One region of the Actinotalea fermentans genome, then DNA from elsewhere that is predicted to be linked to it. Evidence: predicted binding sites of a transcription regulator. Region 1 holds the regulator's gene; the other holds the start of a gene.
What was found. The regulator HspR, encoded in region 1, represses chaperone genes until heat shock. The targets are predictions, from matches to a motif close to AAGTTGAGTCNNNNNGACTCAACTT.
Positions count from the first base shown of each region.

Region 2: clpB (ATP-dependent chaperone ClpB) is a predicted target of HspR. The motif match lies at 1,989-2,013, and genes of this name have one in related genera.

Region 1 is NZ_BJYK01000009.1:543,717-546,919, forward strand. Features, by position in the region: gene AFE02nite_RS14575 (hypothetical protein) at 1-671, shown strand, start outside; gene AFE02nite_RS14580 (hypothetical protein) at 792-1,295, opposite strand; gene AFE02nite_RS14585 (heat shock protein transcriptional repressor HspR) at 1,373-1,804, opposite strand; gene AFE02nite_RS14590 (DnaJ C-terminal domain-containing protein) at 1,815-2,822, opposite strand; gene grpE (nucleotide exchange factor GrpE) at 2,842-3,203, opposite strand, start outside.
Region 2 is NZ_BJYK01000006.1:127,836-131,038, forward strand. Features, by position in the region: gene clpB (ATP-dependent chaperone ClpB) at 1-1,931, opposite strand, end outside; gene AFE02nite_RS10690 (LppM family (lipo)protein) at 2,115-3,056, shown strand; gene AFE02nite_RS10695 (septum formation family protein) at 3,123-3,203, opposite strand, start outside.

The DNA of each region.
Region 1 (3,203 bases):
ACTGGTACCACCCCGCCGTCGACGCCCTGACCGAGGCGCTGGCCGCCGGCTCGTCTCCTGCCGCTGCCGCCTACCGCCTCGGTCAGGTCCGTGGCGCCGCGGGCGTGGGCGTCGCCGAGACCCTCGACGACGTCGGCGTGCTGTACCGCCTCGTCGGCCGCGACCCGAGCCTCGAGGTCGTCCGGTCCCTGTGCGAGGGCTGGGCGAGCTCGCTCGAGGCCTCCCCGGTCCAGGCGTCCTGCATCGACCCCGAGTCGGGCCTGCCGACGCTCGAGTACCTCTCCGTCCGCCTCGGCGAGACGTACGGCGCCGCGCGCAAGCACGCGCACCACGCGTTCGTCACCCACTGCCTCGTCCTCGTGGACGTGGCCGCCGGCGAGATCGCCCCGTGGCGCCGGATGGCGCGCTCGGCCGCGATGGGCCGGGCCCTCACCGCGGCGCTCGCCCCCGGCCACCCGATGGCGGCCCTCGGCGGCGGCGCGTTCGCCGTCCTCGTGGCGCGCGACTACGACCTGGGCGAGACCGTCCGCCGCATGCGCGACCAGGTGAACGAGCACGCCGAGGCGCTGCACATCACCGACCTCGTGCGCACCCCGCCGCGGATCTGGATCGAGCCTCTGCCCGAGACGCACGACGCCGCCGTGGACCTGCTCCACCACCTGCGCCGGTAGGCGCCCCCACCGACTTCAGCATCCCCCCCGCCACCAGGAGCGCGGCCCTCTCGAGGGCCGCGCTCCTGGCTTTTCCGGCGCCCGCGTGGGAGGGGTCCGACGGGTGCCCGACGGCGGCGCTCAGGCCGGCCGGGCGTCGTCGGCGCGAAGGGCCCGGACGAAGGTGACGACGTTCGCGAGCACGCCGATCGCGGTGCCGACGAGCGCCACGACGAGCGCGACCCGGACGAGCTGGTCCCAGGGCACGCCGTCGTCGTCGAAGGAGAACGGGAAGACGCTGAGGATCCGGGCGACCGCGGCCAGGCCCACGGCCGCGGTGACCGCCTCGCCCAGGGCGCGCAGCCAGCGCGGGTCGGCGACGAGCCAGACGGCGTTCGCGGCGATCGTGACCGCGATCTGGGCGTCCACCCAGGGCAGGACGTCGGTGGTCTCGGCGGTGAGGAAGGACGCCTCCTGCCAGCCCGGCCACACGTGGAGCACCACCCAGAAGGCCACGTTGACGAGGGCGGCCAGCGCGTAGCCGAACCGGCGGGCGGCCGGCGAGGGCCGGGCGCTGCGGCGCTTCGACGGCGCGGGCGACGCGGCGGCCGGCGGGGTCGCGGGTGCGGGCGGGGCGGCGGTCATGGCGGACCTTTCGACCCGCTCACGCTAGCGCCGCGCCGCCCCGCGCACGGGCGGTTCGGTGCACCGCCCTGGGCGGGTCAGGGGCGCGGGGGGCGCCAGATGACGAGGGCGCCCGAGCCCGTCACGCGCGCCGGGCGATGCCCGCGCGGCACGGCGACGACGTCGCCCTGCGGGCCGGCCGCGAACACCCGGTGCCCGGGGTCGGCCGCCGCGCGCAGCGCCTCGACCTGGGTCTCCAGGCGGCGCACGCGGTCCTCGAGGGCGAGGATCCGCTTGATGCCCGCGAGGTTGATGCCCTCCTCCTGGGAGAGCCGCTGGACCTCGCGCAGGGTCGCGATGTCGCGCAGCGAGTACCGCCGTCCGCGCCCGGGGGCCCGGCCGGGGGAGACCAGTCCCAGGCGGTCGTACTGCCGGAGCGTCTGCGGGTGCATCCCGGCGAGCTCCGCGGCCACGGAGATGACGTAGACCGGGGTGTCCGGCGTCAGGTGCCCCGGCAGGTACCCGCTCATCGGTGCCCGCTCACTGCGCGGCCCTCGCCCGCAGGTCGGCCCGCACGTCGCCGTCGCTCGTGGCCTCGTCGAACGCGCGCACGGCCTCGCGCGCCTTGGCGGACAGCCGCTGCGGGACCGCGACCTGCACGGTGACCAGGAGGTCCCCGTCGGCCTGCTCGCCGCCGGCGCTCGCGCCCGTCGCCTTCACGCCGCGCCCGCGCACGCGCAGGGTGCGGCCCGACGGCGTCCCCGCCGGCACCTTCACGCGCACGGTCCCGCCGTCGAGCGTGGGCACGTCGACGTCCGCGCCGAGCGCCGCCTCCGCGAAGGTGACCGGGACGGTGATCCGCAGGTCGCGGCCGTCGAGCGAGAAGACCGGGTGCGGCTCCACGTGCACGGCGATGACGAGGTCGCCCGCGGGGCCGCCGTTCTCACCGGGCCGGCCCTTGCCGCGCAGGCGGATGCGCTGGCCGTCCCGCACGCCCGCGGGGATGCGGGCGGTGACCCGCCGGCCCTCGACGGACAGCGTCACGGTGGACCCGTCGACGGCGTGCCGGAAGGGCAGCGTCGTCGACGCCTCGACGTCGTGGCCGCGCTGGGGCCCGCGCGGGGCGCGGAACCCGCCCCCGCCGAAGAGGCCGCCGAGGATGTCCTCGAAGCCCCCGCCACCGCCGCCCGTGCTCTGGTACCGCACGCGCGGGCCGGCGCCCCCGGGCGCACCGCCGCCGAAGAGACCCCCGAGGATGTCCTCGAACCCGGCGCCGCCCGGGCCGCCGGGGCCGGCGGAGAAGCGGGCTCCGCCGCCGGCCATCGCCCGGATCGCGTCGTACTGCTGGCGCTGCTCGGGGTCGGACAGGACGGCGTACGCCTCCCCGACCTCCTTGAACCGGTCCTCCGCCGCGGCGTCGGGGTTCGTGTCGGGGTGCAGCTCGCGCGCGAGCTTGCGGTACGCCTTCTTGATCGCCGCCGCGTCGGCGTTCTTGGGCACGCCGAGGGTGGCGTAGAAGTCCTTCTCGAACCAGTCCTGGCCGGTCATCCCGCCACCTCCCTTCCGTTCAGCCCAGGGGAGCGGTGACCGCGACGCGGGCCGCGCGGACGATCCGCTCGCCCACCCGGTGGCCCGGCTGGAGCACCTGGGTCACGGTCGGCTCGTCGACCTCGGCGGACTCGGCGTGCATGAGCGCCTCGTGGACCGTCGGGTCGAACGCCTCGCCGGCCGCGCCGTAGCGCTCCCAGCCGAACCGGCCGAGCGTCGTCTCGAGCTTCTCGGCGATCGACGCGAACGGGCCGTCGGCCAGCTCGCCGTGCTGGCGCGCGAGCTCGATCTCGTCGAGCACGGGCATGAGCGCCTCGATCATGCCGAGCACCGCGAGCTCGCCCGCGACCGCGCGGTCGCGGTCGACGCGGCGGCGGTAGT
Region 2 (3,203 bases), on a different contig from region 1:
TCGATCCGCACCATCGCGCGCTCGTCGTCGAACAGGAAGTCCGCGAGGGACTTGGCGAGCTCGGTCTTGCCGACGCCCGTCGGCCCCAGGAACAGGAACGAGCCCGTGGGCCGGTCGGGGTCGGAGATGCCTGCGCGGGCCCGGCGGACGGCGTCGGACACCGAGGTCACGGCGCGGCGCTGACCGATGAGCCGCTCGCCGATGACGTCCTCCATGCGCAGGAGCTTCGCGGTCTCGCCCTCGAGCAGACGGCCGGTCGGGATGCCCGTCCAGGCGGACACGACCTCGGCGATCTCGTCCGTGCCGACGCGCTCGGCGATCATCGGCGTCTCGCGCGGGACGCCCTCGCCCGGGGCGCGCTGCTCGGCGGCCTCCGCCTCGGCGATCTCCTTCTGGATCGCGGGGATCTCGCCGTAGAGCAGGCGCGACGCCGCGTCGAGATCGCCCTCGCGCTGGAGCCGCTCGGCCTGCACCTTGAGCCCGTCCAGGCGTACCCGCAGGTCGCCGACGCGGTTCTGGCCCGCCTTCTCGCGCTCCCACCGGGCCGTGAGCGCGGCGAGCTCCTCGCGCTTGTCCGCGAGCTCGGCGCGCAGGCGCTCGAGCCGGTCCGCCGACGCCGGGTCGGCGGCGTCCTCCGCCTCGGACAGGTAGGACTCCTCCATGGTCAGCCGGTCGACGGCGCGGCGGAGCGCGTCGATCTCCACCGGCGAGGAGTCGAGCTCCATGCGCAGGCGCGACGCGGCCTCGTCGACCAGGTCGATGGCCTTGTCGGGCAGCTGACGCGCGGGGATGTACCGGTCGGAGAGCGTGGCGGCGGCGACGAGCGCGGCGTCGGAGATGCCGACCTTGTGGTGCGCCTCGTACCGCTCCTTGAGCCCGCGCAGGATGGCGACGGTGTCCTCGACGCTCGGCTCGCCCACGTAGACCTGCTGGAAGCGGCGCTCGAGCGCCGGGTCCTTCTCGATCCGCTCCCGGAACTCGTCGAGCGTGGTCGCCCCGATGAGGCGCAGCTCGCCGCGGGCGAGCATCGGCTTGAGCATGTTGCCGGCGTCCATCGAGCCCTCGGCCGCGCCCGCGCCGACCACCGTGTGCAGCTCGTCGATGAACGTGACGACCTGCCCCTCGGCGTCCTTGATCTCGGTGAGGACGGCCTTGAGCCGCTCCTCGAACTCGCCGCGGTACTTGGCGCCCGCGACCATCGAGGCGAGGTCGAGCGCGACGAGCCGCTTGCCCCGCAGGGACTCGGGCACGTCGCCCGCGACCATGCGCTGGGCGAGCCCCTCGACGACGGCCGTCTTGCCCACGCCCGGCTCGCCGATGAGGACAGGGTTGTTCTTGGTCCGGCGTGAGAGCACCTGGACCACCCGGCGGATCTCCGCGTCCCGGCCGATGACCGGGTCCAGACGGCCGTCGCGCGCCGCGGCCGTGAGGTCGACGCCGTACTGCTCGAGAGCCTTGAACGTGCCCTCGGGGTCCGGCGAGGTGACGCGGGCCGAGCCGCGCACCGCGGGCAGCGCGGCGGCGAGCGCGTCCCGGTCCGCGCCGACGGCGCGCAGGGCCTCCGCGGCGGGCGACGACCCCGCCGCGATGCCGAGCAGCAGATGCTCTGCCGAGACGTACTCGTCGCCGAGCGCGTCGGCCTCGCTCTTCGCGGCGGTCACGACGGCGGAGGTGGCGCGGGACAGGGCCGGCTGCGCCACGGACCCGCCGGAGGCGCTCGGCAGCGTCGCGCGGGCGGCCGCGACCCGTCGGCCGAGCGCCGCGCGGTCCACGCCGACGGCGTCGAGCAGCGCACCGGCGACGCCGCCAGCCTGCGCCAGCAGGGCCTCGAGCAGGTGCACCGGCTCGAGCGAGGGGTTGCCCGAGGCGGTCGCGCTGCGCAGCGCGGAGGCGATCGCCTCCTGCGACTTGGTCGTGAACTTCGGTTCCATGCGGGCGGTGCCTCCTCGACGACGATGCCCGATCGGTTGAGCGAGAGCGATGACGCTAAGTTGAGTCTACGTCACTCAAGTCTCCTCCGGCGAGCGCGGAGACGGCGAGCACCCCGGGCACGAACACGTCCAGATCGACGCGTACCCTCCCCGGGCGCGCACGCGCTGTGGGAAGGTCTGCGCATGCGAACACGTCGAATCCTGGGCGCCACCGCGCTCACCACTCTCGTCGCAGTCAGCCTGGCCGGCTGCGTGAAGATGGACATGCAGCTCGACCTCCAGTCCGACGACACCGTCGACGGCACGATGGTCTTCGCGGTGTCCTCCGCCCTGGCAGAGATGTCCGGCCAGGACGCGGAGTCGCTCGCCGAGCAGATGGCCGGCGAGTCCTTCGACATGGACGAGGGCACCATCACGGGCACCGAGCCCTACGACGACGGCGAGTACATCGGCCAGAAGATGACGTTCGAGGGCGAGCCCCTCGACAGCTTCGGCGGCGCCACGGACGGCGAGCTGAGCATCGTCCGCGAGGGCGACGAGTTCGTCGTCTCCGGGACGATGGACCTCAGCGAGGACGCCCTGGGCACCGGCGGCGCCGAGGGCGACGAGATGATGTCGAGCCTCATGGAGGGCTTCGACATCCAGATCTCGATCACCTTCCCCGGCAAGGTCAGCGAGCACAACGGCGAGCTCGAGGGCAACACCGTCACGTGGACCCCGCAGTACGGCGAGGCGAACGAGATCAGCGCGCGCGGCAGCGCGATCGAGGGCGGCGGCGGCTCCAGCCTCCCGCTCCCGCTGCTCATCGGCATCGGTGCGGCGGTCCTGGTGGCCGCGGCCCTGATCGTCTTCCTCGTGCTCCGCTCGCGGAAGAACGCCGTCGCCCAGCCGGCCGCTGCGGGCTACGCGCCGGCGCCGTTCACGCCTGACGCCGCCCAGGGCTACGCGCCGACCGCGCCGACCGCCCCGGCTCCCCCGGTGGCCGCTCCGGCCCCGCCGGCCCCGCCGGTCGCCGCACCGGCCCCGCCCGTGGCACCGCCGCCCGCCCCGCCAGCCGCGACGGACGCGCCCCCTGCTCCCCCGGCCCCGCCGCAGGAGCAGACGCCGCCCCCGCCGCCCGCCTGACCGGAGCCTGACATGACGAAGGGGCCCGGTGGTCGATGACCACCGGGCCCCTTCGTCGTGTCTGCGTCAGCGCGCGACGCCCGCGAGCGAGCCGGTCGTCAGACCCTCCGGGTCCATGATCATGCAGAGGACCTCGCGGTCGTCGCC